DNA from 2 places in the Bacillus pfraonensis genome. Region 2 is predicted to be linked to the other one. Evidence: a T-box and tRNA genes for the amino acid it is inferred to sense, from the RefSeq annotation. Region 2 holds a T-box; the other holds one or more tRNA genes.
The links. A T-box is a leader RNA that pairs with one kind of tRNA and senses whether it is charged. The one in region 2 lies ahead of tyrS (tyrosine--tRNA ligase), so its partner is inferred to be a tRNA-Tyr.
Positions count from the first base shown of each region.

Region 1: it has a tRNA-Tyr gene. The T-box ahead of tyrS (tyrosine--tRNA ligase) is inferred to sense a tRNA for this amino acid. The anticodon was not compared.

Region 1 covers NZ_JAHCDO010000018.1:74,751-89,514, forward strand. The annotation lists gene KFD70_RS18385 (multidrug effflux MFS transporter) at 1-642, opposite strand, end outside; gene KFD70_RS18390 (DUF3981 domain-containing protein) at 763-2,547, opposite strand; gene yknW (YknW family membrane protein) at 2,680-3,360, shown strand; partial or broken gene KFD70_RS18400 (hypothetical protein) at 3,495-3,617, opposite strand; gene KFD70_RS18405 (DUF4256 domain-containing protein) at 3,706-4,272, opposite strand; gene glmS (glutamine--fructose-6-phosphate transaminase (isomerizing)) at 4,556-6,358, opposite strand; partial or broken gene KFD70_RS18415 (hypothetical protein) at 6,371-6,553, opposite strand; gene glmM (phosphoglucosamine mutase) at 6,840-8,186, opposite strand; gene KFD70_RS18425 (CdaR family protein) at 8,179-9,627, opposite strand; gene cdaA (diadenylate cyclase CdaA) at 9,620-10,447, opposite strand; gene rocF (arginase) at 10,703-11,596, opposite strand; gene KFD70_RS18440 (glycerate kinase) at 11,817-12,962, opposite strand; tRNA gene KFD70_RS18445 (tRNA-Ala) at 13,125-13,197, opposite strand; tRNA gene KFD70_RS18450 (tRNA-Gly) at 13,208-13,279, opposite strand; tRNA gene KFD70_RS18455 (tRNA-Lys) at 13,285-13,360, opposite strand; tRNA gene KFD70_RS18460 (tRNA-Gln) at 13,366-13,440, opposite strand; tRNA gene KFD70_RS18465 (tRNA-Tyr) at 13,506-13,589, opposite strand; tRNA gene KFD70_RS18470 (tRNA-Val) at 13,606-13,681, opposite strand; tRNA gene KFD70_RS18475 (tRNA-Glu) at 13,687-13,761, opposite strand; tRNA gene KFD70_RS18480 (tRNA-Thr) at 13,785-13,857, opposite strand; tRNA gene KFD70_RS18485 (tRNA-Asn) at 13,862-13,936, opposite strand; rRNA gene rrf (5S ribosomal RNA) at 13,946-14,061, opposite strand; partial or broken rRNA gene KFD70_RS18495 (23S ribosomal RNA) at 14,154-14,764, opposite strand, start outside.
Region 2 covers NZ_JAHCDO010000034.1:712-15,475, reverse strand. The annotation lists gene KFD70_RS24000 (ankyrin repeat domain-containing protein) at 1-160, opposite strand, end outside; gene KFD70_RS23995 (sensor histidine kinase) at 356-1,813, shown strand; gene KFD70_RS23990 (response regulator transcription factor) at 1,815-2,504, shown strand; gene KFD70_RS23985 (hypothetical protein) at 2,752-3,837, shown strand; gene KFD70_RS23980 (alpha/beta fold hydrolase) at 3,867-4,724, opposite strand; gene KFD70_RS23975 (acetoin utilization protein AcuC) at 4,778-5,944, opposite strand; gene KFD70_RS23970 (acetoin utilization AcuB family protein) at 5,941-6,585, opposite strand; gene acuA (acetoin utilization protein acetyltransferase AcuA) at 6,603-7,235, opposite strand; gene acsA (acetate--CoA ligase) at 7,413-9,131, shown strand; gene KFD70_RS23955 (maltose acetyltransferase domain-containing protein) at 9,232-9,789, shown strand; gene KFD70_RS23950 (hypothetical protein) at 9,857-10,312, shown strand; gene KFD70_RS23945 (RNA polymerase sigma factor) at 10,293-10,826, shown strand; gene KFD70_RS23940 (hypothetical protein) at 10,819-11,064, shown strand; T-box leader at 11,142-11,367, shown strand; gene tyrS (tyrosine--tRNA ligase) at 11,435-12,691, shown strand; gene KFD70_RS23930 (transporter) at 13,050-13,178, shown strand; gene rpsD (30S ribosomal protein S4) at 13,302-13,904, opposite strand; gene megL (methionine gamma-lyase) at 14,256-14,764, shown strand, end outside.

The DNA of each region.
Region 1 (14,764 bases), on a different contig from region 2:
TAATGTTCCTGTCAGGCCGCCTGTTTCCCTCTCTTCAAGAGATAATGTCTCACGCAATACAAAAGTAGCGGATACTAACATAAAGACACTTATTGCTCCAAGAACGATAAAGACTCCGCGCCATGATGTAAACTGCAATAACTGCCCTCCAATAATCGGCGCTAAAATCGGTGCTGCTCCGTTTACTAACATAAGCAGTGAGAAAAACTTCGTCATCTCAGACCCTGAGTACATATCACGTACCATCGCACGCGATATAACAATCCCAGCTGAACCTGAAGCTCCTTGTAAGAAACGTAAAAGAACTAAACTCCAAATAGATGGTGCAACAGCGCAAAGCAAAGAAGAGGCAACATAAATAATAAGAGCAATAATTAAAGGTTTGCGCCGTCCATAAATATCACTAATTGACCCAACAAATAATTGTCCAACTGAAAGTCCTAGTAAACAAGCTGTTAAAGTAAGTTGAGCGAGAGAAGCATTCGTTTGTAAATCATCCGTTAATTTTGGTAACGAAGGTAAATACATATCAATGGACAATGGTCCAATTGCTGTAAGTGTCCCTAATACAAGAATCATCCATAACCTGTTTACTTTTACAGGTTTATATACATCGTGATTAACTTCATTCACTTCCATCATTCATCCTTTCTAATATAAACTCCGAATTGTAACAATTATAGTTACAACATTAAATATACGTCAAGTATATCGTATTTTCCTAAGTAACGAAAAGAAAAAAGCGATAGAATCTCTATCGCTTTACTTTCTCAAGTTGCCATTTGTAAATTTAGATACAGAAGACATCGTTTCCCCTGTGTCTAAATATGTGATCTGAATTGGATCTCCCACTTCTGTAAACATAGCATACGGAAAGTCTTTTGCTGAAATCATAAATACTTTTTGCTCATTTTCTAGCAGTACAAATACAATTGTGTTTTCACCTAATTTTTCTTTATAGACGCGTTGTACAACGCCTTCTTTTTCTGCTTCTTTTCCACTAGAAGTTGGACGGAAGGGATCGCCATTTCCTGTTAACACACTTTTATATTTCTCAAGCGCTTCTTTTTGCGTTGAACCTGTCGCAAATACCTTGGCATTCGAAGCATAGATTACGGTATGAGCACGTACTAACCCTCCGTCATCAATCACAGGCACAATCCAAGACGGTTTGCCGTATACATTATAAATGACAGGCATTGTTCCATGCCATTTCTCTCTCTTAAAGGAATTATCCACCACTTCTGTAGCAGCTGAACCATCCATAATCCCTTTTACTTCTTTTCCATTATAGTAATAAAGCTTTCCAGTACGTGCATCCACTAAGGAGTAACCTAAAGCGGAATCGATACCTTCTTTTGGAGAAGTAAAATCTGTAAAGTAATACAATTTGCCGTCCTTCCCAAATATCGGTGTAACCCCTTCCTTCGTTCCCCATTCAGTTGGAATCTTTACATCACTTTGAGAAAATTTCGTGTTCCAAAAACCATGTATGAACTTACCGAAATACGTATTTAACGTTGATGCTGTTTCATGATTTAGAACGCCATCAATAAACTTAGGTGCTTGCTCTTTATCATATCTTTTCAAATCACCTGTTTGTGCATCCACAACTACAACGCCTTTTACTTCAAATCCAGATCGAACTGAAATAAATTCACCATATGTCATCGTATAGTACGGTTTTCCTTTATCATCCACTTCAAATTTCGGTTTCCCTTTGAAGATAAGGTTTGGTTCTGCCTTTCGAACAACACGTTCCAATTTATTACCGAAAAGCATACTTGGTACATATTTCATTTTATAACCGAGGTGTAATTTCGCTTCCGCATCAGGATTTGTACCTGACATCGTCACATAACCTGGAATTGTTTCAGCCTTACGCGCCTTAAATAATCCAGAAACTTCAATTGGAGCTACATATAATGCTTCTCCCTTCACCATTTGCGGTGTAAGCTCCCCTAATTCAAAATACGCGACTTTTGGAATATCCCCAAATACCTTTTTCATCTTATTTTCTGCCGTTTTCGGAGGAACAGTAAACGGTTGTTCATTTTCAGTAAATGGCTCTGAAATATCCTTTTCTACTTTCACAACAGAATCATATTTATTTTGCGAGATTACCATATCATGCAAGTAACCAAAATAGCCGTAAGATACAAGTAAAGCAAGCATCGCTATTGCTTTTAACTTCACTTCTAATCTTCCTTTTTTCTCTTGAGAAACGAGGCCTACTCCAATTAATACTGCAATTACAACTGAATAATGCGTAAGAATCGAGTCCACACGGTTATCGATTAACCAGAAATATTCATAGATTGCAATACCAATCCAAAGCAGGAGCGGAATAACTAAAATCGGTACTTTCTTTTTCTTTATAGCTTTCTCAATCGGTGCTTTCTTTTTTTTTATAGCTTTCCCAATCGGTGCCTTCTTTTTCTTTACAACTTTCTCAGATTCTTCTTTATCCACTGTACGAAGTGCCTTACCACTCCTTGTCCATGGAATCAAAAACAACGTGAGAATAGCTAAAACTAAAAATTTAATCAAAGGCAATATCTCCTTTTATTGTGTTTTATATTTCATCATACCGAATAAGGTTTAATGAGGTGAAAATGGGAAAACGAAACATTTTTATGATAAGATTAGAAATGGATACCTGAAAAGAAAGGAGTAATCATGGAAACAAATACAGCATTAAACGATGATCTTACCAAAAAACCGTCTATATTCAGCATGATCACTTCACCTACACTACAATTCCAAAGGATGCGTACACAAAAGCCCATTCTCCTACCATTATTCATTATTTTACTTTTAACAATTATTACGAGCGCTCTTATCTCATATGTCACACTAAATAATCCTGCAATAAAACAAATGAATAGTAATTCTACTTTTCAAACCCCTACTCATATTACTTTCTTAACTACTTTCGGCTTTGCTGCAGTTAGCGGCATTATATCCATGTTTTGCGCTCCTATCCTCTATAAAAACATCATGATCTTTTTTGGAGTCGACACAACTTATAAAGAATTACTTTGCGTTACGCTCTATTCCGTATTCATTATGAAACTCGGTATATTAGTAAATGGGACTATCGCTGTTTTACTAGGAGATTATCAAATTTCCTATACGAGTTTAGCCCCCTTACTAACCGACAACCTCATCTTACATACTATGGCACAAAGAGTAGATATGTTCGCCATTTGGTACTATATCGTTTTAGGTATTGGGTTATATATTGTAACGGGATTACATAGAAAGAAAGTTACGGTACTTGTGATTTTGTTATTTATCATTACAACTGCTTTAATGAGTATAGGTGGGATTATGCAGGGGATTACACAGATGCATTAACCTAAAATATTAACAATAAGGATCGTAAAACCCACTCTTTTTAAGAATAGGTTTTACGATCCTCTTTTTCATCCACATATTTTATAATTTTCCTCGTGCCCAATCTACAATTCTTTTTATATCTTCAGGTTTCGTCCACCAATTAAATATGCAATCATTGTTCCGATTGGGCCAGCTTGATTAATCGTGTATCCCGAACTTAGAAAAAGCCCCGTCCCATTAATGGGGTTCACTTTAACCAGTTCAGCGCTCTTCAACGAAAGCGCCCGATAGTTGAAGAATGAAATTAAAATTTTCCCCTAGGTGATCCGTTCTCAAATTCAAATTTAGCTGCCTGTGCAAAATTTAGACCCTTAGCGAACCACGAAAGCCCCTGGCAGCATAATAGGATTCTGCTCCATTGTGATAAACGAAAACGTGCCCGAAGCGGCAATCGCAAAAAAGGGCACCGCCAAGTTCTCTAATATCAGAGGGCGTTTGTACCCAACTCGAAGTTTTCATATCGAAATTCCCAAGTTTTTGCAACGCCCGATATTGTTCTTCCGTTAATAGTTCAATGCCCATGGCAGTTGCCATATCAATAGCATTATTTTCTGGTTTATGTTTTTTTCTTGATTCTAGCCCTTCACGATCATAACAAAGGCTTCTGCGACCTTTAGGACTTTCCGCTGAACAATCATAAAAAATATATTCATCCTTCTCTTCATCATGACCAACAACATCCGGTTCACCGCCAGTTACTTCCATTTCGTTGAGCGACCACATTTTTTCAGTATTAGCATCCAGCTTTGCTTGGACTTTAGTCCATTCAAGACTTTTATGACGGTTCATGTTTTTCTCAAAACGGACTTTCAATGCTCTGATTAATTCTTCACGCTTTTCTACTGGCAACTCATTTCTATTCTCTGGCATATTTGTCTCCTCCTTTAAGTATATGTTTTATAATAAATCGTCTAAATAATTATGTGAACTCAGTTTACAATAAATTATATAATTTATTAAATCTATTTTTCAACAGTCTGACCATTTAACGAAATAACTTATTGTCACTCAACAGTTCCTTAATCGATCTTTCAATTCCAGATGTTCTTTTTCTTTTCGACATAAAAATACCCCTTTAGATAATCATATCTAAAGGGGTAAAACGGTGCAACTTTATTTCAAATCTACATAAACTAGTTACTCTACCAATCTCCTACTCAACAGTAACAGACTTAGCTAAGTTACGTGGCTTATCAACATCACACTCACGGTGAAGCGCTGCGTAGTATGAGATAAGTTGTAATGGAATAACTGCTACAAGCGGTGCTAATGCTTCGTGTACAGCTGGTAGTACGAAGCTATCACCTTCCATTTCTAAGCCTTTCATTGAGATGATACATGGGTTTGCTCCGCGTGCTACTACTTCTTTCACGTTGCCGCGAATTCCAAGGTTCACGTGCTCTTGCGTAGCAAGTGCGATAACTGGTGTACCTTTTTCGATTAGCGCGATTGTACCATGTTTTAATTCTCCACCAGCAAATCCCTCTGCTTGGATGTAAGAGATTTCTTTTAGCTTTAACGCACCCTCTAAACCTACGTAGAAGTCTACGCTACGTCCGATAAAGAAACAGTTGCGAGTTGTTGCTAAAAATTGTTTTGCTAGTGCATCCATTTCTTCTTTTTGATCACAAAGTACTACCATTGCATTCGCTACAAGACCTAATTCGTGTGTTAAGTCAAAATCAAGAACTTCACCTTTTGCTTTTGCAATGTCAGCTGCTAAGATTGAAAGCACTGCAAGCTGAGCTGTGTAAGCTTTTGTAGAAGCAACTGCAATTTCTGGTCCTGCATATAAAGGTAATGTGTAATCTGCTTCACGAGAAAGCGTAGAACCTGGTACGTTTGTAATTGTTAATGCTTTATGACCCATTTCATTTGTCTGTACAAGTACTGCACGGCTATCTGCAGTTTCACCACTTTGTGAAATGTAAATGAAGAATGGTCTTTCTGTTAATAATGGCATATTGTAAGAGAATTCACTTGCTACGTGTACTTCTACAGGTACTTTTGCAAACTTCTCAATGAATTGCTTTCCAACAAGTCCTGCATGATAACTTGTTCCACATGCAATAATATAAATACGATCGCTATCTAAAATCGCATTACGAATGTCTGCATCTAATTCAATTTCGCCATTTTCATTTTGATATTTTTGAATGATATTACGGATTACAAGTGGTTGCTCATCAATTTCTTTTAGCATGAAATGAGGATACGTTCCTTTTTCAATATCACTTGCATCTAATTCCGCTGTAAAAGGTGCACGCTCGATTGTTTCACCTTGTAAGTTTTTAATTGTAATACTTTCTTGTGTTACGATTACCATTTCTTTATCCATTAACTCGATAAATTGATCTGTAACTTGTAACATCGCCATTGCGTCGCTCGCAACAACATTAAAGTTGTCACCAACACCTACTAATAGCGGGCTTTTGTTTTTAGCAACATAAATCATGTTTGGATTTTCAGCATCAAGTAATCCAATTGCATAAGAACCATGTAAAATGGATAACGTTTTACGGAATGCGTCTTCTACACTTAGTCCCGTGCTTACTTGCTGTTCCATAAGCTGCACGATAACTTCTGTATCAGTTTCACTTACAAACGTTACATCTTGAAGATATTCTTTTTTCACTAATTCATAGTTTTCAATTACACCATTATGAACTAGCGTAAAGCGTTTTGATGTACTTTGATGCGGATGTGCGTTTACTCTACTTGGAACACCATGTGTAGCCCAGCGTGTGTGACCGATTCCCACGCTTGCCGCTACGCTCTCGTCTACGATTTCACGAAGTTTTGCAATACGGCCCTTTTCTTTATATACAACAACACCGTTCTCTGCTTGTACTGCAATACCCGCTGAATCATATCCGCGGTACTCTAGCTTTTCTAAACCTTTTAATAAAATTTCCTTTGCATCCTGATCTCCAATAAATCCTACGATTCCACACATGTTTAGTCGCCGTTACAAATGCTTACATTGCTCTGCGAACATGTAACGACATAGTCCGATCCCATTATTTACATATAAAAAACGGATTACATATTGCTAGCCCTGCAAATCTGTAACGGCTTTCACCTTCCTCTCGATTGGTTTCAGTCCGTATATACTTATACAGCTAGTATTGATCCGTTCCTTTTCTCTCATCACACCTTTACCTTTGTCCACCGAGTCACCCCTGTGATTTAAGTAAAAGCTTTCGGTTGTGATGAACAACCGGGAGTCATCCGCCGAAATCTCGATAAAACTCCTCCTCGTCAACTACACAACTTGTAGTTCTGGCGCTTTCATAATTCATATATTTTCTTTGAGAAAAAGAACAAGACAATCTTATAACAAACAACATAAACCGTCAATGAAAATTTTTCATTGTCTATAAAACATATGAAAAAGGAGCACGCTTTGTGCTCCTTTTTTGTATAGAATCAACGAATTATTCAGCGCCAACTTCAGCTTTCACAACTTCTACAATACGATGTACATATCCATCACAAATCTCTTGTGTTGGTGCTTCTGCCATTACACGAATAAGTGGTTCTGTTCCAGAAGGACGAACAAGGATACGACCATCTCCGTTCATTTCTTCTTCTACTACACGGATGATTTCTTTAATTTTTTCATTTTCTAATGCTAATTTTTTGTCTGTTACACGAACGTTCACTAATAATTGTGGGAACTTTGTCATTTCACTTGCAAGCTCAGACAATGGTTTTTTCGTCATTTTCATAATGTTTACAAGCTGAAGTGCACTTAACATTCCATCTCCAGTTGTAATGTAATCAAGTAAGATAATATGACCAGATTGTTCACCACCAAGGTTATAACCGCCGCGTTTCATTTCTTCCATTACATAGCGATCACCAACTGCTGTTTTATCACTTGTAATACCGTTTGCTTCAAGCGCTTTATAGAAACCTAAGTTACTCATAACTGTTGAAACAACTGTGTTATGTTTTAGCTGACCGGTTTCTTTCATGTACTTCGCACAAATATACATAATTTGATCGCCATCAACGATGTTTCCTTTTTCATCTACTGCAATTAAGCGGTCTCCATCACCATCGAATGCAAGTCCAATATCTGCACCTTTTTCTTTTACTAGTTCTGCTAGACCTTCTGGATGCGTAGAACCAACACCATCATTAATGTTCATACCGTTTGGTGAAGTTCCCATTGTAGAAATATCAGCTTCTAAATCTGCAAATAAATATGGTGCTAAAGAAGACGTTGCCCCATGTGCACAATCTAAAGCAATATGTAAGCCTGAAAAATCTTCTTCTACAGTTTGTTTAATGTATTGTAAGTATTTTTGTCCACCTTCAAAGTAATCGTTCACTTGTCCAAGTTCTGTTCCTGTTGGACGTGGTAATTCATCTACTGCTTTATCTAATAAAGCCTCAATTTCTGCTTCTTGCTCATCAGTTAGTTTAAATCCATCTGAACCGAAGAATTTAATTCCGTTATCTTGTACTGGGTTATGAGATGCTGAAATCATAACACCTGCTTGTGCATCTAGTGCTTTTGTTAAATAAGCAACTCCAGGAGTTGAAATAACGCCAAGGCGCATAACTTCTGCTCCAGTTGATAATAGGCCTGCTACTAACGCACCTTCTAACATATGACCAGATACACGTGTGTCACGACCAATAATAACTTTTGGACGATCTGTATCTTTTGTTAATACATATCCTCCAAAACGCCCAATTTTAAACGCTAATTCTGGCGTCAATTCCTCATTCGCGACACCGCGCACACCATCTGTACCAAAATATTTACCCATTGCTATTCGCTCCTTTTTCTTGCTCTTTTTGTTTTTGAGTTTCCTCTTGTTTTTCTTCATTCTCTTTTTCAGGTTCTTTGTTTTGATCTTCTTCTTTTGGTTTTTCTGTCTCAGTCTCTTTATCTTTTTGTGAATCTGGTTGCTCTGGCTTACCTTGTACTTCTTGATCTGGTTTTTCTTTCTTTACAAGAGTTACCTTCGCATTTTTTTGTTTTGCTTCTATTGAAACACCATTAGGACCACTAACCTGAATTGGAATATCATGCGTACCAGAAGATATATTTTGTAGATTAATTGCCGCTGTTATTTGTGCTGCTGTTATTTTATCTACTATACTTGCTTCCCCTGAAATATCAACGCTTATCTTTCCATTCTGCGGGGAAAGTAGTTGTAAAGTGAATTCATCTGATAGTCCATTTTTTTGTATAGAAATGCCGTCGATTGTCTTATGCTTTGTACTTTTTTGCTTTTGCACTTCGACAGAAACCTTGACTTGGCTGGGACTTACATTTGTTACACCTTTCGGTAATAAAACAGAGGCATCGAATGTTGTAGACTCCGTAATTTTACTAAGATCTACTTCGACGCCCTCCAAGGACTTTATATTATCCAAAACATCTTTGGGACCCGCTATTGTCACCTCATTTGGCTCGATACTGATATTTGTAACAGCTAGCCCTTCCGGTGCATTTCCTTTTTTTGCATAAGTTAATGGAACTGTTTTCTCAATATTATTTGTCGCAGTTGAATTTGAAACTGGGATTGTAACATTTACTTTAGACGGTGTTGCTTGTAAGTCTAACTTCCGTCCGTCCTCATCATACAATACAATTTCAGCTGTCTTTGTGACTGTTTTTGTTATCCCCTTCAAATCAATATACGCTCTCACAAGCGCAACTTTTGCTAGTTCCTCTGCTGTACCGGTAACTTCAACAGTCCCTGGTTTAATAGTTGGATTAGCCCCCATACTACCACCCGGCATTTGATTCTCATTTGAATACTTCACTTCCACAGGAAATGATTTTTTTACCTTATTTTGAATCGTAACTTTAACTTTCTCTGGTTGAACTGTTGCTTTTAAATTGTTTTCCATCCCGGTATATTTTAAAGGAACGTCATATGTTCCAGTGGAGTACCCACGTAAATCTAAAGATACACCAAACTCGCGTTGTGACCTTGCTGCAGTAATCACGTTTTTGGGTCCTTCCAATTTTATTTTTACATACTTGGGGATGCCGCTTACAATATATTTATCTTCATCGTAGTTTACTGCTACTACAATGTTAGACACTGTTTCAGTTATATCACCTGTTGGAAACGGTGATGTATTCTTATTCCCTGTTGTACTTTTGTCTGACAAATTCGTTGACATGTAAAGCATGAACGCCAATAGTAATGAAATTCCTTTTAAAAACCAGTGGTTCTCCATTAACTTATCCATGACGCTTTCTCCTCCAATTCCAATTCCATAAAGATGAAGAAGTTGTTTTCATATTTCCACTAAACTCTGCTAAAAGCATTTCTTTCAGCTGTTCGACTTTTAAATCACGATGTAATTCTCCATTTTTAGTTAAAGAAATTTGGCCAGTTTCTTCTGATACAACTACTGTAATGCTATCAGTAACTTCACTAACTCCCATCGCAGCCCGGTGGCGCGTTCCTAATTCTTTTGATATGAACGGGCTTTCCGATAATGGCAAGTAACAAGCTGCTGCTTTAATCGTATTTCCTTGCATAATAACTGCTCCATCATGAAGTGGCGTATTTGGGATAAAGATATTAATGAGAAGTTCTGATGAGACATTCGCATTTAAAGGAATTCCGGTTTCCACATAATCTCCCATTCCAGTTTCTCTAGATAACGTAATAAGCGCACCAATACGTCGTTTACCCATATATTCAGTTGCCTTTGCCACTGCATTCGCAACGATTTCATATTCTTCTTCTTCCTGACCAATCGCACGGGAGAACAAGCTCCCTCTTCCTAATTGTTCAAGCGCTCGTCTAAGCTCTGGTTGGAAAATAATAATCACGGCTAAAAATCCCCATGTCAAAGCTTGGTCTGTAAGCCACTGTAATGTATGCAATTCAAATAAATAACTTAATATACGAACGATAATAATAACTGTAATCCCTTTCAAAAGTTGGACAGCTTTTGTACCTCGGATTACAAGAATTAGCTTATATATAACAAACCACACAACGGCGATATCTAATATCGTACTGAGATATTTCAAAAGGTTCATATCTCCAAAAGGCATGCTAACCCTTCCTCCTACTTATGAGCAATTTTATCCATATACTGAAATATTATTATTCTGCTCTATCTGTATGTATTTACAACAACTAGTTAATTATACCATACATGAAAGAAACGACAATTACAAACGATGTTACCATCTTGGTGGAAATTGGTAAGATGTCGAACTTTCTTTTACATAACGGTATAATATAACTCACTATTATACTCTCATTTTAAAATAAAAAAAGCAGCATTTCAGCTGCTTTTCTTACATTTACTTTAGTTTTTCACCGAATAAAGAACCCATTAAAGCTACTGCCGTTGTTGCCGTTCTATTTTTCTCATCTAGAATTGGATTTACTTCAACAAACTCAGCAGATGTAATAATATCAGCCTCCGCTAACATTTCCATCGCTAAGTGGCTTTCACGATACGATAGTCCACCAGTTACAGGTGTTCCAACTCCTGGCGCATCATGTGGATCAAGTCCATCTAAATCTAATGATAAATGAACACCATCTGTATGAGATAAATAAGCAATTGTTTCTTCCATAACAGCAGTCATACCCATACGATCAATTTCATGCATTGTAAACACTTTAATTCCTTCATTACGAATGAAGTCTTTTTCCCCTTCATCCAATGCACGTGCACCGATAATAACAACGTTTTCCTTTTTAATCTTCGGATACGCTTCATATAAATTAACGAGTGAAGAATGTCCATAACCTAAACTTGCTGCAAGTGACATGCCATGAATGTTACCAGACGGTGATGTCTCTTCCGTATTTAAATCCCCATGTGCATCGTACCAAATAACCCCTAAATTTTTATAGTGCTTTGCCACTCCTGCAAGTGTCCCAATAGCAATACTATGGTCTCCACCTAGTACCAGTGGAAAACGACCTTTTTCTATAATATGATCAACCTTACTTGCTAATTCATCGCAAACATTTGCAACTTGTGTAAGGTTTCTTAATTTTGTATTTTCATCTATCTCCTGTTCTCTTTCAATACATAGGTCTCCGATATCTTCTACGTCATACTCAATATTTTGAATTCTTTCAATTATTCCCGCATAACGAATTGCACTTGGCCCCATATCAACCCCGCGACGCATTTGTCCTAAGTCCATTGGAACTCCAACGATTGAAATTTCTTTCTTCATAGATAGTCTCCCCCTTTTATGCCTTCACTAAATATTTTAAATCTTTTATATAGTCTGACTCAACTCGACATTTTTTTGTATGTATATACACTCTATTCACTCATATTTATGTGAAAGTCTACATTTTGAATCTATTCTATGCATAAAATGAACCATTTCTAAGAAAATTTCATTACGCATGTATGTATTCATAATTGAAAATAAAAAAACGCCTCCTATATTAGAGACGTTTTTCTGATGCTATTTTCCATACAGATGCGATATTTCGTGCGGTTATTTCAATATTTTCCTTCGCTGCTATATAAGCTTCTTCTAGTGTCATTGGGCTTGATGTGGCACTAAACACAGCATCTATTCCTTCTTTATAAACTAAAATATGATTAGATAGTACAGAACCTCCAATAGCTATAACAGGTATATGAAATTGCTTTGCACGCCTAGCAACCCCAACTGGAGCTTTTCCATAAGCTGTTTGTACATCTATTCTTCCTTCGCCTGTAAGAACAAGATCGGCTTCTTTTATATGTTCATCAAAATTTGTATAATCCAATACAATTTCAATTCCTTTTCTTAATTTCCCTTGTAGTACAGCAACAACTGCTGCACCTAATCCCCCCGCTGCTCCTGCACCTGAAATCTTTTCTACATCAATATGTAACTGCTGTTTTAATAAATGAGCATAATGCTTTAAATTATCATCTAACTGTACAATCATCTCTCTACTAGCACCCTTTTGTTTTGCAAATACAAAAGATGCTCCTTTTTGTCCTGTTAAAGGATTATCCACATCACATGCTGCTTCTATTTTTACATGCTCTAAACGAGAATCCAATTTCGCTAAATCGAAAGAATCAATTGAATGTAAATTTCCACCGACAGGTTCTATTACTTGTCCATCTTTCTTTAAAAACTTTACACCTAGGGCAGAGAGCATGCCAGTCCCCCCATCGTTCGTAGCACTTCCTCCAAGCCCTAAAATGATGTGCTGTACGCCTTTGTCCAGCGCATCTAATATAAGCTCTCCTGTTCCTTTTGTTGTTGCGATGAGAGGATTTCTCTTTGCAACTGGAACATGATGTAATCCAGATGCTGCTGCCATTTCAATAAATGCCGTTCTTTCATCCCTCGAAATGCCGTAAAATGCCTCTACAAGCCCTCCAAGTGGGCCTGTTACATAAAGTGAAATAATCTTTCCACCCGTAGCATCAACAAGGGACTGGACAGTACCTTCTCCTCCGTCTCCGATTGGGACTTTTACATACTCAGCTTCAGGAAAGATTTTAGTAAATCCCTTTTCAATAGCCTTACATACTTCTATCGCTCGTAAGCTTTCTTTATATGAATCAGATGCAATAACAATTTTCAACACTCATCCCTCCATTCTCCGTATCCAAACACGCTTTAATTCGAACCTTATATTTCACTCTATCTTTCTATTGTAAACGAAATGAATGGAAACTTGTCCTTATTAAGCAGGATAAACAAAAAACCTTACATCTTTCGATGTAAGGTTTTTTCTAATTTATAATGGAGCCTAGCGGGATCGAACCGCTGACCTCCTGCGTGCAAGGCAGGCGCTCTCCCAGCTGAGCTAAGGCCCCGAAGTAACAAAGCGGAAGACGGGATTCGAACCCGCGACCCCAACCTTGGCAAGGTTGTATTCTACCACTGAACTACTTCCGCGAAAATGGTGAGCCATGAAGGACTCGAACCTTCGACCCTCTGATTAAAAGTCAGATGCTCTACCAACTGAGCTAATGGCTCGTAAATGGCTGGGCTAGCTGGATTCGAACCAGCGCATGACGGAGTCAAAGTCCGTTGCCTTACCGCTTGGCTATAGCCCATCAATATTTACTAGTATGCTTGTCTTTTCAAAAAAATAAACCTTTATCAGGTTGATTTTTAAAAATGGTGGAGGGGGGCAGATTCGAACTGCCGAACCCGAAGGAGCGGATTTACAGTCCGCCGCGTTTAGCCACTTCGCTACCCCTCCGACATGATAAGTTATATGGTGGAGGATGACGGGATCGAACCGCCGACCCCCTGCTTGTAAGGCAGGTGCTCTCCCAGCTGAGCTAATCCTCCAAAAGTGGTGACCCGTACGGGATTCGAACCCGTGTTACCGCCGTGAAAGGGCGGTGTCTTAACCACTTGACCAACGGGCCAAAAAGTTGTAATACCGTTCGCAAGCTTCCAACCGGGCTTGAACCGGTGACCTCTTCCTTACCATGGAAGTGCTCTACCAGCTGAGCTATGGAAGCATAATGGCTCCGCAGGTAGGACTCGAACCTACGACCGATCGGTTAACAGCCGATAGCTCTACCACTGAGCTACTGCGGAATAATGCAAGCCTGGCAACGTCCTACTCTCACAGGGACAAGGTCCCAACTACCATCGGCGCTAGAGAGCTTAACTTCCGTGTTCGGTATGGGAACGGGTGTGACCTCTCTGCCATCATTACCAGACTTTTATTATTATACACATTCTTTTCAGAATGTCAACAGGAATTTTAAATATATATTCCTTCAAAACTAGATAACATTTGTATTCATATTATATGGTTAAGTCCTCGATCTATTAGTATTCGTCAGCTTCACATGTCACCATGCTTCCACCTCGAACCTATCAACCTGATCATCTTTCAGGGATCTTACTAACTTACGTTATGGGAAATCTCATCTTGAGGGGGGCTTCATGCTTAGATGCTTTCAGCACTTATCCCTTCCGCACATAGCTACCCAGCTATGCCCTTGGCAGAACAACTGGTACACCAGCGGTGCGTCCATCCCGGTCCTCTCGTACTAAGGACAGCTCCTCTCAAATTTCCTACGCCCACGACGGATAGGGACCGAACTGTCTCACGACGTTCTGAACCCAGCTCGCGTACCGCTTTAATGGGCGAACAGCCCAACCCTTGGGACCGACTACAGCCCCAGGATGCGATGAGCCGACATCGAGGTGCCAAACCTCCCCGTCGATGTGGACTCTTGGGGGAGATAAGCCTGTTATCCCCGGGGTAGCTTTTATCCGTTGAGCGATGGCCCTTCCATGCGGAACCACCGGATCACTAAGCCCGACTTTCGTCCCTGCTCGACTTGTAGGTCTCGCAGTCAAGCTCCCTTATGCCTTTGCACTCTACGAATGATTTCCAACCATTCTGAGGGAACC
Region 2 (14,764 bases):
CTTGCTGAACCAATGATAGAACGGTAGCTGTCTCTCTTTGTTCTACAGCCGTAAGTAGTTGTTTCTCCATGTTTTTTATCTCCTTTTTAGGTTCTTGATTTTGTGTGCAACCTTGCAAAAAGAATAAACAACATATCATATTTAATGTTCTTTTTAGCATTGAATTTCACCACCTTCTTCTCAGGAAATGTAAGAATCGTCTTAGAATACAGGTGCTTCCCTTTATACTGTAAAGTATAAATATTAATTTTTTATAAACTGTGTCTAAAATAAATATAAAATCGCTTGAGTATTCGGAAATATCTTCTTATGCTTATGAATAATAAGGAAGGTTCGTAAAGTGAGGAATGGAGTTATGTCTATTAAAACAAGGTTTTTATTATCTTATATTGCTGTGATTTTTGTTTCAATTACTCTGTTATTGGTTACGGGTTTTTTAATTGTTTTTTCTATAACAGGGAATTTAGAATCAGTGAAAAATTTTTATAAGAGTTCTTATATTCAAAAGCCACTGACACCAGAGGAGGAAAATGCTTTTCTTGAATTGAAGGTAGCAGCTAAGCAGAACCAATCGCAACTATTGGATGAAGCAATGATGCCGCTCTTAGAGAAAAAAGGTGTGAAAATAGTTGTAAGAAAAGGAGATGCAATTTCATATGCATCAAAAGCAATTGAAAGTTCAAATTTGAAAGGAGCTCTCCCTAAATTTGAATCAACGAATATTAATAGCCGCGGTACGACGGAACTAAATGATACATTTTATCGCTATGTAAAGTTTGATTTTTATTTTCCTCATCATGAGGAAGGAAGTATATTCGTATTAAATAAGCAAAGCTCATATGTAGATTTAACGCAAAAGTTATTTCCTATTTTATTTATATCGTTATTGCTTTTAGCCGTTTTTATCATTGGATTATTAAGTTACTTTGTTTCAAGAAGTGTGATAAAACCTATTCTAATCTTGAAAGATGCGACTGGGAGAATTAAAGACGGAGATTTGCAATTTCAAATTCCGGTTACGTCTCATGATGAAATTGGGCAGTTAAATCAAGCTTTTGAAGAGATGAGGCAGAAATTAAAAGAATCAATTGAAGTGCAGGCGCAATATGAAGAAAATCGAAAAGAACTCATTTCGAATATCTCTCATGATTTAAAAACACCAATTACATCTATTATTGGTTATGTAGAAGGGATAAAAGATGGAGTTGCAAATACACCGGAGAAAATGGATAGATATTTAACAACAATTTATACAAAGGCAAGACATATGGATACACTCATTGATGAGCTATTTTTATTTTCGAAATTAGATTTGAATCGGGTGCCGTTTCGATTTGAAACGATAGAATTGTATACGTTTATGGAAGATATAGTAGAAGAAATACAGATGGATTTAAGTAAAGATGGAATCCATTTATCCTTGCAATCACTTCGTAAATCGCCATTATATGTAACTGCTGATCGTGAGAAAGTTAAGAGAGTTATATCGAATTTAATTCATAATAGTGTGAAGTACATGGATAAACCACAGAAAGAAATTACAGTTACATTACTAGAGGAAGCGGATATGGTAATCGTGAGAGTGACAGATAATGGATCTGGTATAGCGTCTGATACACTTCCTTATATTTTTGAACGTTTTTACCGTGCTGAACAATCACGTAATTCTAGTACAGGTGGAAGTGGTCTTGGCTTAGCTATCGCAAAGCAGATTGTTGAAGAGCACGGCGGAAAGATTTGGGCGGAAAGTGAATTAGGGGAAAGCACAAGTATTTTCTTTTCATTGAAAAAAGTACAGGAATGTGGTGAGTAAATTGAAGCGAGTGTTATTAATTGAAGATGAAGTAAGTATTGCAGAATTACAGCGGGATTATTTAGAGATTCATGATTTTCAAGTTGATGTACAACATTCAGGAGAAACAGGACTGCACTGCGCTTTACAGAAACAATACGATTTAATTATTTTAGATATCATGCTTCCAAAAATAAATGGATTTGAAATTTGTAAACAAATACGTGCAGTGAAAGATATTCCGATTTTACTTGTCTCAGCCAAAAAAGAAGATATCGATAAAATTCGTGGACTTGGACTCGGGGCTGATGATTATATTACGAAGCCGTTCAGTCCAAGTGAATTAGTCGCAAGGGTAAAAGCACATATCGCTCGTTATGAACGATTATCTGGAAATATAATTAAGCAGCGAGATACGTTATATATCCATGGGATTTCTATTGATCAACGTGCTAGAAAAGTATTCATAAACAATGAAGAAATTGCTTTTACAACAAAAGAATTTGATCTGTTAACATTTTTTGTGATGAATCCGAATCAAGTGTTAAGCAAGGAACAATTATTTGAACGTATTTGGGGATTAGATTCAGCTGGAGATTTAGCTACAGTTGTTGTTCATGTGCGAAAGCTACGTGAGAAAATTGAAAGAGACCCTGCCCATCCGCAATATATTGAAACGGTGTGGGGAGCTGGATATCGTTTTAATGTGTAGCGAACCTGTCAAAGTGTTGACAGGTTTTTTTATGTTTAAGAGTAGTAAAATCCACAAAATTAAAAAATATATTACCTTTATTTTATCTTTATTTAAGAATTTATTTATTGGCAATTTATACTTGCCATTTACTATAGGTATCACAGAAAGAAAATGAACAGATAAAGTGATTTGAGGAAACTGTTATCTGTTATGTATTAGATGATTGAATCTGAAAGAAAAATAATTATTTGGAGGTTTGATGAGGATGAAAAAAATAAAATTTTTAGTACCAGCGATGATTGGATTTACAGTAATGGTAACAGGTTGTGTGCAAGGGGAAACAAAAGCAGAAGCAAAGCAGGAGACAAAACAAGAAGCGAAAAAAGAAAAGAAGCAGCAAAAAGCACAGATTACAAAATTACAGTCATTAAACGCAATGACATTACAACTAACATTTTCTAAAACTTTATCAGAAGAAGAGGTAAAGCCAGAAAATTTAGAGGCGATTAAGAAAAATTTTGTATTTGATAATGGCTTAGAAATTGTGAATGTACCACGATTGAAAACGGGAGCTACAAGTACATATATTGTACCTGTTACAGTTCAAAAACCAGGAACAAAATATAAAGTAAGTTATAAAGGTGGAAAAAAAGAAAAATTTGAGGCAAGTACGGAAAAAATTAATGTTCGTCAAGCAAAACAAGTGACGAATGATACGTTTCAAATTGAATCCTTTTTAGAAGATGGTGTGACAGATTATGCAAATATTATTGAAGCGTATAAAGCAGGGCGAGGAAATCAAGCGTTTCAATTAGATGAAGAAAATAAAGATAAAGAGGGAAAACAATATCAAATTATTTCTTCCTTACGTGATCGAAAGCTAACGATTACATCAAGTGGAGGGGAACAAATTGTAGCAGGGTATGTTCCATTTACACAAGCGGCAGATGGCAGACAAGCACCGAAGTTTCGACTACCTGCTGGTCAAACATTACAACCAGGTATGACGTATACAATAACTTCTGATTGGGCAACAGTTAAAAATCCAACTTTTACTGCAGAAACAATTGCTCCACTTGTACTTCAAAGTGCAGAAGCGATAGATAATAAATCAATTCAAATCACGTTAGAGAACGATCCAAATATGGAACTATTTGCTGGACGAAAAGTAGAATTACAAGGTGAAGATGGAAAGAAACTAGAAGCACAATATCGTTTTACTTCTCGAAAAGGAGCAGTAGGAATCTTTGATTTACAAAATGGTGCTACATTGGAGTCAGGTAAGAAATATACGGTTGTACCGATGAACGGCTGGGCAACTGCAAATCAGGTTACGTTTGTAGCGAAATAAAGAAGAGATTTACAAAAGCAGCAAGTGATTTAGTACTTGCTGCTTTTATTTTGTAATGATTTATAGAAAGTTTCAAGGATAGACGCAAAACGACTGCTTTCTTCTAAAAAAGGATAATGGTTGCTGTACTCAAATGGAATAAAGATAGAGTTAGGTATACCTTTGTGTATCTCTATTGAATATTCCAATGGGCACTGAACGTCGTGTTTCCCGCAAATAATTAATGTTTTTACTGCGATAGATGAAAGTTGGTGTCTTAAATCAAATTGTGGGTACTCTTTAGCAAAAGCATTCATCCGACTTGCTGCCATTGTTTTATAAATAGGTTTTGAAAAATATATTTCATAGTGTTCGGGCTCATATAAAGATAATTTTGTTCGTTTGGTTGATAATACACTTCGCTCTTCAGTTGTAAGATGTGGGAGTTTTAATTCTTCGATGATGTCTTGCATATATTGAAATTGTGGATGGTCAGGGTGGTAAATAGAATTGGGTGTTTCTGTATAGTTACTAGCAGCAGTACCGACAACAACTAAGGATTGCAAGGAATCAGGATAGGTAATAGCGTATAGAATTCCAAGCATACCACCTGTAGAATGTCCGGCGAAATGCCAGGTTGAAAGGTGTAGTGATTCTTTGATTGCTTCTAAATCTTCAACTGTTTCGCTCATGCTTAATTCATTTTCTTTTGTAGCTTTTGCAGAATGACCAGCGTCTCTTAAATTAATAAGAAATACTTGATGAGTAGAAGTAAAGCTTTCAGCAAAATAATCACCGGATTTGTTAAATTCGGAGTAATGATGTGTAACGCATAGTGGTTCACCACTGCCTTTTATAAAAATTTCAAAAATACCGCGTTTTGTATGTAAGAGCTGTTGTTTCCACATGATTATTCACCTCCATAAAATAAGAATAGGAGAAAACCCCCTATTCTTATCATTTAATATAAAGCTTTTTTTGTATTATTCCGAATAATTTCAAGGCATTTTGCCACTGTTAACGCATTTTTTTCTTCAATTTCTGGTTTTCTAGGGATGGGGTTATACATGTTGTTAGGATCTTCCCATGTAAGAGGGAGATCGATAGGTGCTTGTCCTTTCCAAGCTTCAATCCATTCTGGAGGGAGATAACCTGAGATGTTTTGGATGTCGTTCATTTCAAGCCAAATGAGTGCCCATGCTCTTGGTACGACGCGCCATATGTCGTAGCCGCCACCGCCAACGGCAATCCAGCGTCCATCGCAGTATTCATTAGCGATTTCATGTGCAAGTTTTGGAATTTCACGATAAATTTGCATCGTTGCACAAAGGTGAGTAAGAGGGTCGTAATAATGTGCATCGGCACCGTTTTGCGTTAAAATGATATCCGGTTTAAAGTAAGCTGCTACTTCTTTTACAACTGTGCGATACGATTGTAAAAAAGATCCATCTTCTGTAAACGCATCGAGTGGCACGTTAAAAGAATAACTATAGCCACCGCCTTGACCACGCTCATTTACAGCACCGGTTCCAGGGAATAAATAGCGCCCAGTTTCATGTAGGGAGATCGTGCAGACGTTAGGGTCATCATAAAAAGACCATTGTACACCATCGCCGTGATGAGCATCTGTATCGATATATAAAACGCGCAGTCCATATTTTTTCTGCATATATTTTATAGCAATCGAGCTATCGTTATAAATGCAAAAGCCAGATGCTTTGCCCCGGAATCCGTGGTGCAGTCCACCGCCTAAATTTAATGCGTGCTTTACTTTACCTGACAGGACAGCATCTACAGCTGTTAATGTACCACCAACAAGCAACGCACTCGCTTCATGCATATTTGGAAACATCGGTGTATCTTCTGTTCCAAGGCCGTATGACATAGCGATTGATTGTTCTAATTTTCCTTCTCCAGCACGTTTTACCGCATTTATGTATTCCTCCGTATGAATGAAAGCAATTTCCTCATCCGTCGCCATTCGCGGTGGAATGACTTGAGATGGATGAATGAATCCACTCTTTACTAATAAATCATAGGTGAGTGTTACGCGAAGCTGATTAAAAGGGTGTTCAGGGCTAAAGGAATAGCCCTGAAAATCATCTGAATAGATGAAGGCGCTCTTCATGCCTGCATCCCCATAATATTTGGCCATAAAACATGATAGCCTTTTTTCTCTAACGCTTCAATCACTCTTAGTGGATTCATCGTTTGAATACGGAAAACGAGTACTTTCTCATTCTCATCTTTTGCTGGATAGACAAGAACGCTTACAATATTAATGTGTAATTCACTAAAAATAGCAACTACTTTTCCTAGAATACCAGGTTCATTTTTTACTTGAATTTCAATTTGTGAACTTGGCTGATGGGCACCTGTTAGTTTCACGAGTGTATGCAATACTGTGGATTCCGATATAATTCCAACAAGTTTCCCGCCTTTTGTAACAGGAAGACAACCAATTTTATTTTCAAAAAATAGTGTTGCAATTTCCTCAACAAAATCAAGCGGATGGCATGTCATTACAGGTTGTTTCATAATTAATTGAATTGGCTGCTTAAGCATATCCAGTGACACTTCTTCATCGAGAATAGATGGACTTGCATCACGTACGTCACGGTCAGAAATAATACCGACTACGTTGTTGTTATGACCAACAATTGGAATGTGACGAATGCCTTTTGTACGTATTGTACGGATTGCGGTTTCAATTGTGTCATCTGGACGCAGCGTGATCACGTCATGATTCATAATTTCTTCTACAATCACTTTATATGCCCCCCTTCTTAATACATAAAACGATTTTGAAAGCGTAAACGGTCAAATGCTTGGATGGAGTTTGTATCAACGCGTTTACCAATGCGAACCATTAAGCAGTTAGCGGGATGAGAACAAATTTCTGGATCATCCGTTGCCATCCATTCTAATCCACCAGCATTCATCATCTTTTCCATCACTTTGCGGTATTCCCAAACATTCAAACCAGTTTGTTTTAAATCCCAGTGCCAATAATATTCAGTCGTTAATATAATATAATCTTCCATATGGTCATCCATCATAGAAACTTCTAATAGATTTTTTCCAACTGAGCATCCACGGAACGCTGGGATAACTTCAATTGCCCCGAGTTCAATTAAATTCTCCATCTTTCCTTCTGACCATCTTTCTAGCGGATCGGGATATAAGTATGTAACATATCCTACAATTGTTTGGTCTTGTCTCGCAATAATGAGACGAGCTTCGGGTAACTTAGAAATTTCGACAATTGCTTTATATTGTTGATCAGCAGGGCGAAATGCAACTAAGTCTGGGTGAAATTCATACATTTCGAGATTATGTGTAGATACTGGGCCTTCAATGATTAAAGTACTTCTTGCCGTTTTTAAATTTCGTGCATTATATATTTTTTTATGAATCAATGTTTTGCTCACCACCTTGAGGGTTTGTGAATCTACAAACTATCGTACTTTATAATATATGCGATGTGAATCGAATTTTGTCAGTAAAAATTTGTCTAAAAATCAACAAATATACTGAAAATTTTAAATAATATTATTATAATAGATAATAGAATACATAGGAGGGGGATGTAAAGTATGAAAGTGGAAACGCTTCCTGTCATTAAAGGAGAAAATAATTTGTTGAACTATGAAGAAACATATGCGGGTTTTAACTGGGAAGAGGTGAATAAAAACTTTTCTTGGTATGAAACTGGTCGAGTAAATATGGCATATGAAGCAATTGATAAACATGCGAAATCTGATCGGAAGAATAAAGTAGCGCTTTATTATCAAGATGGATCGCGTAAAGAGAAATATACATTTAAAGAAATGAAGGAATTCTCCAATAAAGCGGGAAATGTCCTAAAAAACTATGGTGATGTCGAAAAAGGAGATCGCGTTTTTATTTTCATGCCGCGTTCACCAGAATTATATTTCGCACTCCTTGGTGCGGTGAAATTAGGTGCGATTGTGGGTCCTCTATTTGAAGCATTTATGGAAGGCGCGGTACGCGATCGCTTAGAAGATAGCGAAGCAAAGGTGTTAATTACAACACCTGAATTGCTAGAGCGTGTACCATTAAATGATTTACCAGCATTAAAAACAGTCTTTCTTGTTGGAGAGAATGTAGAAGAGGGCGGAAAGCTTGTCGCATTTAATCCATTATTTGAACAAGCTTCTAATAAGCTGCAAATTGAATGGTTAGATCGTGAAGATGGATTAATCCTTCATTATACGTCAGGCTCTACTGGGAAACCAAAAGGTGTCCTTCATGCACAAAATGCGATGGTGCAACACTATCAAACGGCAAAATGGGTGCTTGATTTAAAAGAAGACGATGTATATTGGTGCACAGCTGATCCAGGCTGGGTAACAGGAACAGCTTACGGTATTTTTGCACCGTGGTTAGTAGGTGGATCAAATGTCGTTTTAGGAGGACGTTTTAGTCCAGAGGCATGGTACGAAGCATTGCAAGATTACGGTGTAACAGTTTGGTATAGTGCACCAACAGCATTTCGTATGCTGATGGGAGCGGGCGAAGGAGCGATTAAGAAGTACGACTTATCAGCACTCCGTCACGTACTAAGTGTTGGGGAACCGTTAAACCCAGAAGTCATTCGCTGGGGAATGAATGCATTCGGTCTTCGCATTCATGATACATGGTGGATGACAGAAACAGGAGGACAAGTGATCTGTAACTATCCTTGTATGGAAATTCGCCCAGGATCAATGGGAAAACCAATTCCAGGTGTGAAGGCGGCAATTGTTGATAATGAAGGAAATGAAGTGCCGCCATATACAATGGGTAATTTAGCGATTGCTAAGGGATGGCCAGCGATGATGCGTGCAGTTTGGAATAACCCACAAAAATATGAGTCTTACTTCATGCCAGGCGATTGGTATGTATCAGGTGACTCTGCATATATGGATGAAGATGGATACTTCTGGTTCCAAGGGCGTATTGATGATGTAATCATGACGTCTGGTGAGCGCGTTGGACCATTTGAAGTAGAAAGTAAATTAATTGAACACGCTGCAGTAGCAGAAGCGGGTGTAATTGGTATTCCAGACCCAGTACGCGGTGAAATTATTAAAGCGTTTATTGCACTGCGCGCGGGATATGAAGCATCTGATGAATTAAAAGAAGATATCCGTCAATTTGTGAAAAAGGGCCTTGCAGCTCATGCGGCGCCAAGACAAATTGAATTCCGAGATAAATTACCGAAAACGAGAAGTGGTAAAATTATGCGCCGCGTGTTAAAAGCATGGGAGCTAAACTTACCGACAGGCGATTTATCAACAATGGAAGATTAAAAAAGAAAGGTCTGAACTAAGTATACGTTCAGACCTTTCTTTTTTGTGTTATCATAGGGAATAGCTAACTTATATATATGAGTTTGAAGGGGAGAATAAAATGAAAACAGAAAAAGAAAAGATGATTCAGGGAGAAATGTACATACCTGCTGATCCAGTATTAGTACAAGGGAGGGAGCAGGCTCGCATATTAACAAGAAAGTTAAATGAAACGCCAGAAACAAAATATGAAGAACGTAGCAGAGTCGTAAAAGAACTATTTGGAACGACAGGAGATAATATTCATATTGAATCTTCTTTCAAATGTGATTACGGCTATAACATTCATGTCGGAGAAAACTTTTACGCAAATTTTGATTGCGTGATTTTAGATGTATGTCCTGTAACAATCGGTAAGAACTGTATGCTAGCTCCAGGGGTTCACATTTATACGGCAACACACCCGCTTGATCCAATGGAACGTATCAGTGGCAAAGAATTTGGGAAGCCAGTAACAATTGGGAATAACGTTTGGATAGGTGGGAGAGCAATTATTAATCCCGGTGTTACAATTGGAGATAATGCAGTTGTTGCTTCTGGGGCAGTTGTAACGAAAGATGTGCCTGATAATGTAGTAGTTGGTGGAAATCCTGCGAAGATAATTAAAAAAATAAAATAATATTTGAACGAAGCGCCTTCCCCGTCTGTATACATTTATGAAAGAATAGATGGAGGAGGCGTTTTATATGTCTAATAAATGGATTCTTATGTTTGCTTCACTTGGAATTATAGTTGTATTTTCTTGTGGTATGTTATTGCCTATGGCAATTGGATTTAAAGTTTCAATGATTACAGCTGGAGTTATAATGATTGTTATGTTTTCAATTATTATTCCATTTGATAGAAAATATATTGTACGGAAAAAGGGAAACAAAATCGATTTTACAAAAACAAAAGTGTATTTTCGATGGAATGTATTTGATACAATTTCTGTCTGTCTTGCAGTGTATGCATGCATATGTGTACAAGTATTAAACATTTTAGTTTCAAGTGGATCTACAATTCAAAACCCTTATGTTCAATTTTTTACGAATCAATCACAAGTATGGATTATTGTAGCAAGTGGATATTTAATTTCCCGCATTTCATTAACGTTAAAAGGAATAAAGGAGATCAAAAAACATGGCGCAGATTGGGATTGAGGAGGAGCTCATGCTTGCGTATCAAAATGGAGATAGGCAAGCGGGAGAAAAACTATATGTTTTAATGAAACCAGCGCTATATACATTTTTGTATCGCTTTAACCGAGATGAACAATTAAGTATAGACCTCGTGCAAGATACGTTTTTGACGTTGGAACGTAAGAAGCATATGTATGAAATCGAAAAAGGAAAAATTAAAACGTATTTATTTCAAATTGGCTACCGTCTTATGATTAATAAATTGAATAGAAGAAAGAAGTGGAGTTCTCTTTTACCATTTTTAGTGCCGATTCAGGAAAAGGAGTTTTCACAAGAAGACCGGCTCACGGTAAGAGAAGCAATTTTGAAAGTTCCTGAAGAGCAGCGAGCTGTCCTTATTCTTTCTTATTATCATGATATGCCGCAAAAAGAAATTGCAGAGGTTTTAGATATTCCTGTAGGGACAGTGAAATCGAGACTTCACAATGGTATAAAGAAATTGAAACAATTGCTGGAGGTGGATGAAATTGAGTGAAAATCCCTTTAAGAATGAATATAAATTAAAGCAACATTTAGATAGTGATCATGTAGAAGTACCGGATTTTCCACAAACGATAAGTCGCTTTGATCGATTACTTGGATTCCTTGCCTCTCCAGCGAAAGATCCTGTAGAAGCAACAATCGGAAATGATTTATCAATTGTTTTTCATATTTCGTTATTAGTTGGTATACCAATTTTCTCTCTTATTACGATATTCATTGCGACGTTGTAAAGGATTGGTAGGGAGAGAAATTCCACCTCTATTTGACACGCCCATACAAATAATGATATAAAGAAAAGTATATAAATAATTGAGCGTGGAAAGGGAGAAGTAGTGATCATTTCCCTGTTTTAGAGAGCTGATGGTCGGTGGAAATCAGCACATAGATGATCGCGAATTACGCCCCTAGAGCATCTTTTTTCGATTGAATTGTATTCAAAAGGGAAAAGACGGTGCTGAGCCGTTATGTGAATGAGGTGGCAGGCTTTTGCTTGCAACTAGGGTGGTAACGCGATGATCAAAATCGTCCCTTATTTGAGGGACGATTTTTTTATGTTTTCACATTTCACGCACGATAAATTTAAAGGAGAGTATGTAGGATATGGGTATTTTACAAGATCTTGAATTTCGCGGACTAATTAATCAGCAAACAGATGCTGAAGGTTTAGAACAATTATTAGAAAAAGAAAGTGTAAAACTATACTGTGGTTTTGACCCAACAGCAGACAGCTTACACATCGGTCATATGCTACCAGTATTAATGTTACGTCGCTTCCAATTAGCTGGTCATCAACCGATTGCACTTGTTGGTGGTGGTACAGGAATGATTGGCGACCCAAGTGGTAAAAAAGCAGAGCGTACATTAAATACAAAAGATACAGTTGCTTACTACACAGAAAGTATTAAAAATCAGCTTTCAAACTTCTTAGAGTTTGAAAATGTAGAAAACCCAGCAACGATGGCAAATAACTATGACTGGCTTGGAAACTTAGATGTGATTACATTCTTACGCGACATCGGTAAAAACTTCGGTTTAAACTATATGTTAGCAAAAGATACAGTAGCATCTCGTTTAGAGACGGGTATTTCATTTACTGAATTTAGTTACATGATTTTACAATCATACGATTTCTTAAACTTATACCAACAACATGGTTGCCGCTTGCAAATTGGTGGTAGTGACCAATGGGGTAACATTACAGCAGGTCTTGAATTAATTCGTAAATCAGAAGAAGATGCGAAAGCATTCGGTTTAACAATTCCACTTGTTACAAAATCTGATGGTACGAAGTTTGGTAAAACAGAAGGCGGTGCAATTTGGTTAGACCCAGAAAAAACAACGCCTTACGAGTTCTACCAGTTCTGGATCAACACAGATGACCGCGATGTTGTAAAATACTTAAAATACTTCACATTCTTATCTCATGAAGAAATTCTTGAGCTAGAAAAACAAGTAGCTGAAGCACCGGAAAAACGTGCAGCGCAAAAAGCATTAGCTTCTGAAATGACAAAACTTGTCCACGGCGAAGAGGCATTAGAGCAAGCAATTAAAATTTCTGCAGCATTATTTAGCGGTTCTGTAGCTGATCTAACTGCAAGTGAAATTGAACAAGGTTTCAAAGACGTACCATCTGTAGAACGCAGTGCAGAAGATACAGGATTAATCGACTTACTTGTGGAAAGCAAAATTTCACCATCAAAACGTCAAGCTCGTGAGGATGTAACAAATGGTGCGATTTATGTAAATGGTGAGCGTACACAAGCACTAGACTATGTTGTAACAGAAAATGACCGCATTGAAGGTAAATTTACAATTATCCGCCGTGGTAAGAAGAAATATTTCTTAATTCGTTACTAATTAAAAAAAGCTTTGAGGAGAAGGACTCCTCAAAGCTTTTTTTAGCGTGCTGAGAAACAGGACCTAGCAGACTGCTGTTTTTGTCATTATTTGTCGGAGTGCCGATATCCTTTGTCGAAACGTTGATATATTCAAAAAATCGCCGATATATTTCAAGAAATAGTCGATATATTCCAACTTCCGCCGATAAAATTTCATTTACTATTTTCCCATCAACCTACATCATCATTAATTCTTCTTTTTCAACAATCTTAAAGCTTTTTTGTTTTAATCTTCTTTTCATGTTCATACGAAAATCACATGTAAGCGTTATAATGAATGTATATAATACATTGGACGAAAGGAGTGGTAAAACAAAATGTCACTAGAAGCGCTCATCATCTTTTCTTTGCTAAATGCGAGTCAGCTTGCAGAGAATACGAAAGGTGATATACATACAAATCCAAAAGATGCTTATGTATATGTGGAAAAACAAGAAGATAAATAATTTTTTTATATATAAGAGAAGGTTAAAAAGGATGATAAGGATAGCTGCTGGCTTTCTTTATCATCCTTTTTTTAGTACTATAAGAACGAAAAAAGCCAATCCAAAAGGATTGGCTTTTCGTCATTAACGAGAGTAGAACTCTACGATTAATGCTTCGTTGATTTCAGCAGCTAATTCAGCGCGCTCTGGTAAGCGAGTGAAAGTAGCTTCTAATTTATCAGCATCGAAAGTTAAGTATTCTGGTACGAAGTTGTTAACTTCGATCGCTTCTTTAACAACAACAAGGTTGTTAGATTTTTCGCGAACGCTGATAGTTTGACCAGGTTTTACGCGGTAAGATGGGATGTCTACGCGAGCGCCATCTACCATGATGTGGCCGTGGTTTACTAATTGGCGAGCTGCACGACGAGTGCGAGCTAAGCCCATGCGGTAAACTAGGTTGTCAAGACGAGCTTCAAGAAGGATCATGAAGTTTTCGCCGTGTTTACCTGGCATTTTACCTGCTTGGTCAAATGTGCGACGGAATTGACGCTCAGTCATGCCGTACATGTGACGAAGTTTTTGTTTCTCTTGTAATTGTAAACCGTATTCTGAAAGTTTCTTACGTTGGTTCGGACCGTGAGGACCTGGTGCGTAAGGGCGTTTTTCTAATTCTTTACCTGTGCCGCTTAGAGAGATTCCAAGACGACGAGACAGTTTCCAAGCTGGACCTGTATAACGAGCCATAGTTGACTCCTCCTTTAGTGTTTTTATTTTCGTAAAATAAAAACAGACGTAATCGACATTTATGCGCATTTTGTTTTCATGTACCTTCGCTCCAGCAGCAGGGAGTTACGAGATACACCTCAAAATGGAGGAACAAAATACAAACAATAAACTCACATTACAAGGCTGCCTTTTTATTTTACACAAACGCTATTATATCTTTTTGCTGGAATTTCGTCAAGCGAGTTTCCATTTTGTTTTATACATGTAAAGTTTGGAAATTGCAAGAAGGAATTCGAAACAGTATGAAAGAAAGGATAGCAACAGAGAGAAAACGCTTACATATTATAGAAGTATAAGGGGGATGTTTGTATGAAAAAGAAACAGATAGAAACAGCACTTATTCATCACGGGTATGATTCTAAAATGCACAAAGGGAGTTTAACACCACCGCTATTTCAAACTTCAACGTATACATTTGAAACAGCGCAGCAAGGCGAAGCAAGTTTCGCTGGGCAGGATCCATCTTACATTTATTCAAGACTTGGAAATCCGACTGTGGAATTGTTTGAGGAGCGTATGGCTGTTTTAGAAGGAGGAGAATCGGCGCTAGCGTTCGGTTCTGGAATGGCAGCGATCTCGGCGACACTTCTCGCATTTTTACGTGCTGGAGATCATATTATTTGCTCGAATGGTTTGTATGGATGTACGTACGGTTTTTTAGAAGTACTAGAGGAGAAATTTATGATTACACATTCATTATGTGATATGGAAACAGAAGAAGAGATTCAGGAAAAAATTCGTCCGAATACAAAATTGATATTTGTTGAAACGCCAATTAATCCGACAATGAAGCTCATCGATTTAGAAAAGGTTATCAA